2 linked regions of the Bdellovibrio bacteriovorus genome follow. The protein of the gene in region 1 binds, or shares a complex with, the protein of each later gene. Links are inferred from orthologs where the notes say so. Each region holds a gene or a part of one and is shown in the gene's direction. Other genes may lie near its edges.

Region 1 (3,238 bases):
TTTTCAGTCAAGGAACGAACAATTTCCAGAATCGTGTGCGCGCCGACACCGGCGATCACCACGCTGCCCTGAATGGCCTGCCCAAGCTGCTCTCCCGGCCGCGGGTGGAAAAATGCCTGGCTGGCTGAATCCTCGCGGAAGTATTCATTCTGAAAGCGCTGCTCCAGACGCTCGATGATGTGCGGAACCTGATCGACAAAGTGCACTTCGGTGAAAAGACCGCTTTCATACGCGTTTAAACCCATATAGCCGTGGTCGCAGCAGAAGTCCCAGACAGGCTTTCCGGGTAAAAGATGATCGTAAATAAGCTGCATGCGGCGCGAGAGTTTGAACATAGGGCGCAAGATAGAATCCTCATTGACTGAATGTCACGGGGAAAGGATTATGCAACCGCATGAAAAAGACACCTTTAGCAGACACACATGAAAAGCTGGGCGCCCGCATGGTCGACTTTGCCGGTTGGTATATGCCCGTTCAATACATCGGTCTTCGTGAAGAGCACAACAACGTGCGCACGAACGTAGGCCTGTTCGACGTCTCCCACATGGGAGAAGTTCGCGTGAAGGGCCCCAAAGCCCTGGAAACTTTGGAGTGGTTGACCACCAATGACGTTTCCAAGCTGAACGACGGCGAAGCTCAGTATTCTCTGCTGCCGAATGATCAAGGCGGCCTGGTCGACGATATCATCGTTTACTGCCTGTCTAAGGATTCTGACTATCTGGTGTGTGTGAACGCCTCTAACAAAGACAAAGACTTTGCCTGGATGACCAAACACAACAAGGGCGCCGACATCACCGACGAATCCGACCTTTGGGGTCAGATCGCCATCCAAGGCCCGAAAGCGCTGGAGCTGTGTGACCGCGTCTTTGACATCAAAGTCAGCGAAATGAAGTCCTTCACCATCAAATCCGGCACTTTCAAGGGCCATAAAATCATGATCGCCACCACCGGCTACACTGGCGAAAAAGGCTGCGAAGTCTTTGTCGAGGCGGCGGGCACGGCGGATCTGTGGATGACTTTGCTGGAAAAAGGCAAAGACCTGGGCTGCATGGGCATCGGATTGGGCGCTCGTGACACCCTAAGAACCGAAATGAAGTATTCCCTGTATGGCCACGAAATCGATGACACGACGAATCCATACGAAGCGGGCCTTGGCTGGGTGATTAAACCGGCAAAAAAGGACTTCATGAACAAAGCCCAAATCGTGGGCAAAAAAGAAGCCGGCCTGACCAGAAATCTTGTGGGATTTAAGATGCTTGAGAAGGGCATCCCCCGTCAGGGATACAGCCTGTTTTCTTTTGACAACAAAGAAATCGGCAAGGTAACTAGTGGTACACACTCACCGACCCTGGACGAGCCTATCGGTATTGCATTTATCGATGTGGCTTACGCGAAAGAAGGAACTGAATTCCTTCTGGATATCCGCGGCCGTAAGGTGAAAGCCGTGGTTTGCAAAACACCGTTTGTAACGAAATAAGGAGCCAGACATGGGATTTCATATTCCTGAAGATTACTACTACACAAAAGAACACGAATGGGCTCAAGTTGACGAGAACATCGTAACCGTAGGCATCACTGAGTTCGCTCAAGACCAATTGGGTGAAGTGGTTTACGTGGAACTTCCAGAAGAAGGTCAAAAAATCACTCAAGGCCAAACTTTCGGTGTTATTGAGTCCGTTAAAGCTGTGAGCGACCTTTACGCTCCTGTTTCCGGCACTGTAATCGAAGTAAACGCGTCCCTGGGCGACGATCCGTCTGTTTTGAACGACGATCCAGTAAATGAAGGCTGGTTGGTTCGTATCGAAATGGATACTGAAAAAGAGCTCGCAAACCTGATGAGAGCTCCAGATTACAAAAAATTGATCAGCGAGAAGTAATTTTCTTGCATTAGCCTAGGCAACTAGGCTATCAATGTTCTTCGAATTTAAGGTGTGCCCCGCTGGTGAAATTGGCAGACACGCTAGACTTAGGATCTAGTGCGCAAGCGTGGGGGTTCAAGTCCCTCGCGGGGCACCAAGTTTCTTCCAAATAGGAAGAAATCCGCAAAAGAAGCTGACTGAATAAGTCGGCTTTTTTTATGTCCGAAATCCATTCCAAGGGAATGATTCTTTCAACTCTTCCGCTTTATCCCGCTTTTCTATTTACAGGTTCGCCCAGCAGGATTCCGTTGAAGCGGTCTTTGAGCTTTACGAGCTGAGTTTCCTTTTTGGGGTATCTGCCATAGTTTGCGCGGATTCGGTCGTACCACCGATGATAGCGATCGTGATCGTTTCGCGACATAACACACAAGTTTGCAGGTCTGTTGTCACTGCGACGGCCGTTGATGTGGTGGACGACCTCCCACGGCTTCAATCGTCGCCCCAGGACTCTTTCGGCGACCACGCGATGCTCGTACCGAGGTCTTCCATAGGTTGATTTTCTAAGAACATAACCATCTCGTTTTTTTGAAGACAGAAGCCACGATAACGGCAGAAAGATCAATTTGACCGGAAGGCTTGCAACAAACCAGACAAAGCGAATGAGACTAAGGCGTCGTCTTCGAGATCTCATGACGGACTTATCGGCGAAACCAGCTGGACCATTAGCCAGGTCGCGAATGACTCAGAATGGGAATCAGTTTCTACAGCATCATATCCACGAAGGACTTATAGAAACCCGCACCACACTTGGCGGTGTCTTCATAGAACTTCACCGCCTGCTTTGTTCGGTGGTTCATCGGCTGCTCAGTTCGCACGGCGGCGTCTTTTGACGTATCGACTGTCGCAGGCTTCGAGGACTCTGTCCTTGCGCTAGAAACCTTGGCTTCAGTGGCCGCCTTTGGAGCTTCCGTGGCAGAGGACTTTGATTCTTGCTTTGGGGACTCGGAAGTTTTGGCATTGGCTTTCGCTGCGGCGTCGGCTTTCGCTTTTTCAGCCTTTGCAGCAGCTTCGGCTTTTGCCGTGGCTTCAGCCTTGGCTTTGGCTTCAGCCTCGAAATCCGGCCCCGTCCATTTTTTGGCTTCTGGCTTTGACTGCGCGGATTCTGGTTTGGCCGAAGCCTGCGCTGTCGTCGGCTTGGCCGTTGATTTTGGTGCTGACTTCACCGTGGTGTCGTATCTTTGCCGAGCCACCGGATCCATCAGCGTGTCGCGGGACACGTTCAGCTTTTTCATCACCTCGGTCGCGGCCCGCAACTTTTGCGGGTCGTTCTGATAGCGATCCGGATGATAGGTTTTCATCAGACGGCGATAGGCCGTGCG
Region 2 (3,211 bases), 1.7 Mb from region 1 along the record:
TTGGGCTCCCAGGCGGACCAGGTCGCCAGATACTGGGAATCACTTTTCAGCACTTCACGCAACAACTGATAGCTTTTCCTGCGATCCTGCTGATGAGTTTCAGTCTCCATCGCAAAATGGCGCCCGACCACTTCGGCCTGAGCAAAAGATTTATCCAGATACGATTTAATCTGCTGGGCATATTTGCGGCCCATCTCTTCAGACATCGAGTGCGCCGCCTTTTTGGCGTCCCTAAACGAGTCCTGCACCGCAAGGAAGGCAATGCCTCCCAGCACCACCGTTCCGACAAGAGCGATAGGCAACGTTAACTGTTGAGTGAATGAAAGTTTTCTGAATCCACGGAAGAACATACGACAACTCCAGCTTTATCCGAACCTGGACAGATTCGGATGAAAAACTGGCAATAGAGAGAGGACTATAGTCCAAATCCCCTCTCAAATTTGATCTTTTTTCAGAATACTCCCCCGTTGGGATGAGGGACTTTAGTGCCCGCCGGCCGTCATTTTCAGACCAATGATGGAAATCAACAGCAAAGCTAGGAAGAACAGGCGAGCCGGGGTCGCAGCCTCATTGAACAGGAAAATCCCCAGAATCGCTGCCCCCAAAGCGCCGATTCCCACCCACACACCGTAAGCCGTGCCGATGGGAAGCACGGTCGCCGCCCGCGCCAGCAAAAACATACTGCCCGCAAGTGCAACCAGCGTCAGAACACTGGGGACGAGTTTTGTGAAACCTTCGGTGTATTTAAGGCCGATAGCCCAACCGACTTCAAGAAGACCTGCGATTGCCAAAATGATCCATGCTACTGTGTTAGACATACCAACACTCCTTTCGTTAGAAAAAAGCGTCGTCTTGTCCTGACCGGGTACGTCGCACATCGTCCGGGCACATCAGTCGCAGAAACTGAAATACCCGATCATTAAAGCGCAAAACAGGCAAAAAGTAAAGTTCAGACTCATTTGGGAAAGAACGGGCTTGCTCTTCCCTTCCTGCGCCGCCTCGTTCTTGACCCGTCCCCAATGGCGGACTAGGTTCAGACCTATGCAAAAGCTTAAAGTGTTTCTGTCAGACAGTTTGAATCCTCACCTTAATCTGGCCACGGAAGAATGGATCTTTCACAATCTGGATCCTTCCCAGCAGGTGCTGTTCCTGTGGCGCAACGAAGAAACCGTGGTGATCGGGCGCAACCAGAACCCCTGGTCTGAATGCAACCTCGCAAAAATGAAAGACGAAAAAGTTCACCTGGCCCGTCGCACGACGGGCGGTGGCGCGGTTTTTCATGATCTGCAAAACACCAACTTCACCTTCCTGTCGCCGAAAGAATCCTATAAGCGCGAAAACAATGTGCAGATCATCTTTGATGCCTTGAAGACTTTCGGCATTCAGGGAGAGGCTTCCGGCCGCAATGATCTGCTGATCCCGTTCCCCGATGGTCCGCGCAAGTTCAGCGGCAGCGCCTACCGAGAAAAAAAGGACCGCGCTTTCCATCACGGAACCTTGCTTTTGAATACCGACCTGACCCGTCTGGGAAATTACCTGACACCAAATCCCAAGAAACTTCAGGCCAAGGGCAAAGAATCCGTTCGCGCCCGCGTGGCAAACCTGACGGAAGTATCCCCGGGGATCAATCACGATCAGATCGTGATGACCATGGTGAAGTCCTTTGAAAAATTCTATGCGGGCAAAGCCGAAGTGGAATCCCTGACCATGGATAGTTTAAAACTGATTCCAGAACTGAAAGAACAGTACGACTTACTTAGTTCCTGGGACTGGCTGTATGGCAACACCCTCGAGTTCAGCCACAAGATGGATGAATATCTGGCACTGGGCTTTTTTGATTTCCATTTCAAAGTGGAAGACGGACAGATCAAGGATTTGAAAATCTACACCGACTGTCTGTATCCGCATGTGGTGGAAGACGTCACCGCAGCTCTGCGGGAAAAACCATATCGCGGCGAAGCCGTGCGTGAAGCCCTTATGAGTGTTCGTGCCAGATATCCGGATCTAAATCTGGGTTTGTCAGAACTTGAAGAGTGGCTGTGCCGACAGATTGAAGTTTGATTAAGGGTTCAAATCATATTCCGCCACGGCACCCAGTCCATTCTGTGAATACTGGAACATCAGTTTGTTGCGGGACTCTGAATAATGCAGCTGTCCCGTACATGTCATTGTCGTGTTTGGCAGTGGCAGCTCCGTCATTTGATTTGAATTGTTCAAATCATATTTATAAATCTTCCCGTCCGTACCACAGACATAGAGATTATTTTTGCTAAGCCCCACATTACGGTCTGTTTCCAAACCGCGAATTCCCCGCCCTAATGGAATCAGTGTCTCGATCACCCCGGCACCGTTAAAGTCAAAGATCACAACCCGGCCCGTGGTATTTTCATAAGCCAACCATTTGCCTGTCGCAACATCGTATTTGCCTTGATTATTTCCGCTGTCGCGCAATCCCGGTGCATTACAAGAACCTTTAAGCGTCGCCCCGTCCGCACAGAATGTCGAGCCCGCGACGACATTACTTCCATTGTCAGGATATACAATCTTGGTACTGGCCTTGGTGCTGATATTTACAATACTCATATAAGAATTCACATGCCCCAAGGTACCGCTGTAAGAGAACGTATTAACCAGAATATGACCGTTCCCGATACCGTATGGAAGCGGACCATAGCCATATATTTTTGTCGTCACATCTTCCCAAAGACCGGTGGCTTTTACAATTCGTGCCAGCAAACTGCCAGACCGAGGATAATAAATATCCCCTGTGAGCTCATCAATGATGAAGCGACCCGGCTGACTATCGCCAGTCACATGAATCGATTTTTCCGCCGCCACAGAGCTGTCTGGAGCCTCTCCGGATACTTGGTTGCCCGCCACAGTGGAAACATTCCCACCAATAGGAATCTTACGAATGCGCGCATCCGCAAGATCAAATAAATAAATATCTGTTCCCTGAAGCTTCACATCTGTCAGACCGGCAAAACGCACCAGCGAACCTTTCGTTCCATCTTCCGAACCCAATGAATCCCCGGCCAATGTGCGAATCTTATCCTGTCCATCAATCGTGCGAATGGACTTGGTTTTTCCGTCTACATAAAAGATCTGCCCCTGTGAATTGAATGCCAGACTGGAAGCCGCAATCGCACAGGTGTCGGCCGACGATCCATCGGCGCAGGTTCCGTGCGCATTGGCGCCATAAACCCGGTCC

What was found. The genes of interacting proteins can lie anywhere in the genome.
Region 2: the proteins of gcvH (region 1) and B9G79_RS06745 are in contact, whole or in part, in a crystal structure (PDB 3A7A), measured with the Escherichia coli proteins. The link is inferred for Bdellovibrio bacteriovorus from one-to-one orthologs.

What each region holds. Positions count from the first base shown.
Region 1 is NZ_CP020946.1:3,138,478-3,141,715, forward strand. Bases 241-3,182 are described here. They hold gcvH (glycine cleavage system protein GcvH), read left to right. Parts: upstream 241-1,487; coding sequence 1,488-1,877; downstream 1,878-3,182. Other genes in these bases: B9G79_RS15020 (SAM-dependent methyltransferase), read right to left, coding at 241-335; gcvT (glycine cleavage system aminomethyltransferase GcvT), read left to right, coding at 395-1,477; B9G79_RS18425 (HNH endonuclease), read right to left, coding at 2,125-2,352; B9G79_RS15045 (J domain-containing protein), read right to left, coding at 2,621-3,182. In the rest of the region: more of B9G79_RS15020, read right to left, coding at 1-240; more of B9G79_RS15045, read right to left, coding at 3,183-3,238. UniProt on the Escherichia coli protein: The glycine cleavage system catalyzes the degradation of glycine. The H protein shuttles the methylamine group of glycine from the P protein to the T protein.
Region 2 is NZ_CP020946.1:1,394,619-1,397,829, reverse strand. Bases 137-3,051 are described here. They hold B9G79_RS06745 (lipoate--protein ligase), read left to right. Parts: upstream 137-1,041; coding sequence 1,042-2,061; downstream 2,062-3,051. Other genes in these bases: B9G79_RS06740 (hypothetical protein), read right to left, coding at 2,062-3,051; sugE (quaternary ammonium compound efflux SMR transporter SugE), read right to left, coding at 483-818; B9G79_RS06755 (methyl-accepting chemotaxis protein), read right to left, coding at 137-302. Outside these bases: more of B9G79_RS06755, read right to left, coding at 1-136; more of B9G79_RS06740, read right to left, coding at 3,052-3,211. UniProt on the Escherichia coli protein: Catalyzes both the ATP-dependent activation of exogenously supplied lipoate to lipoyl-AMP and the transfer of the activated lipoyl onto the lipoyl domains of lipoate-dependent enzymes.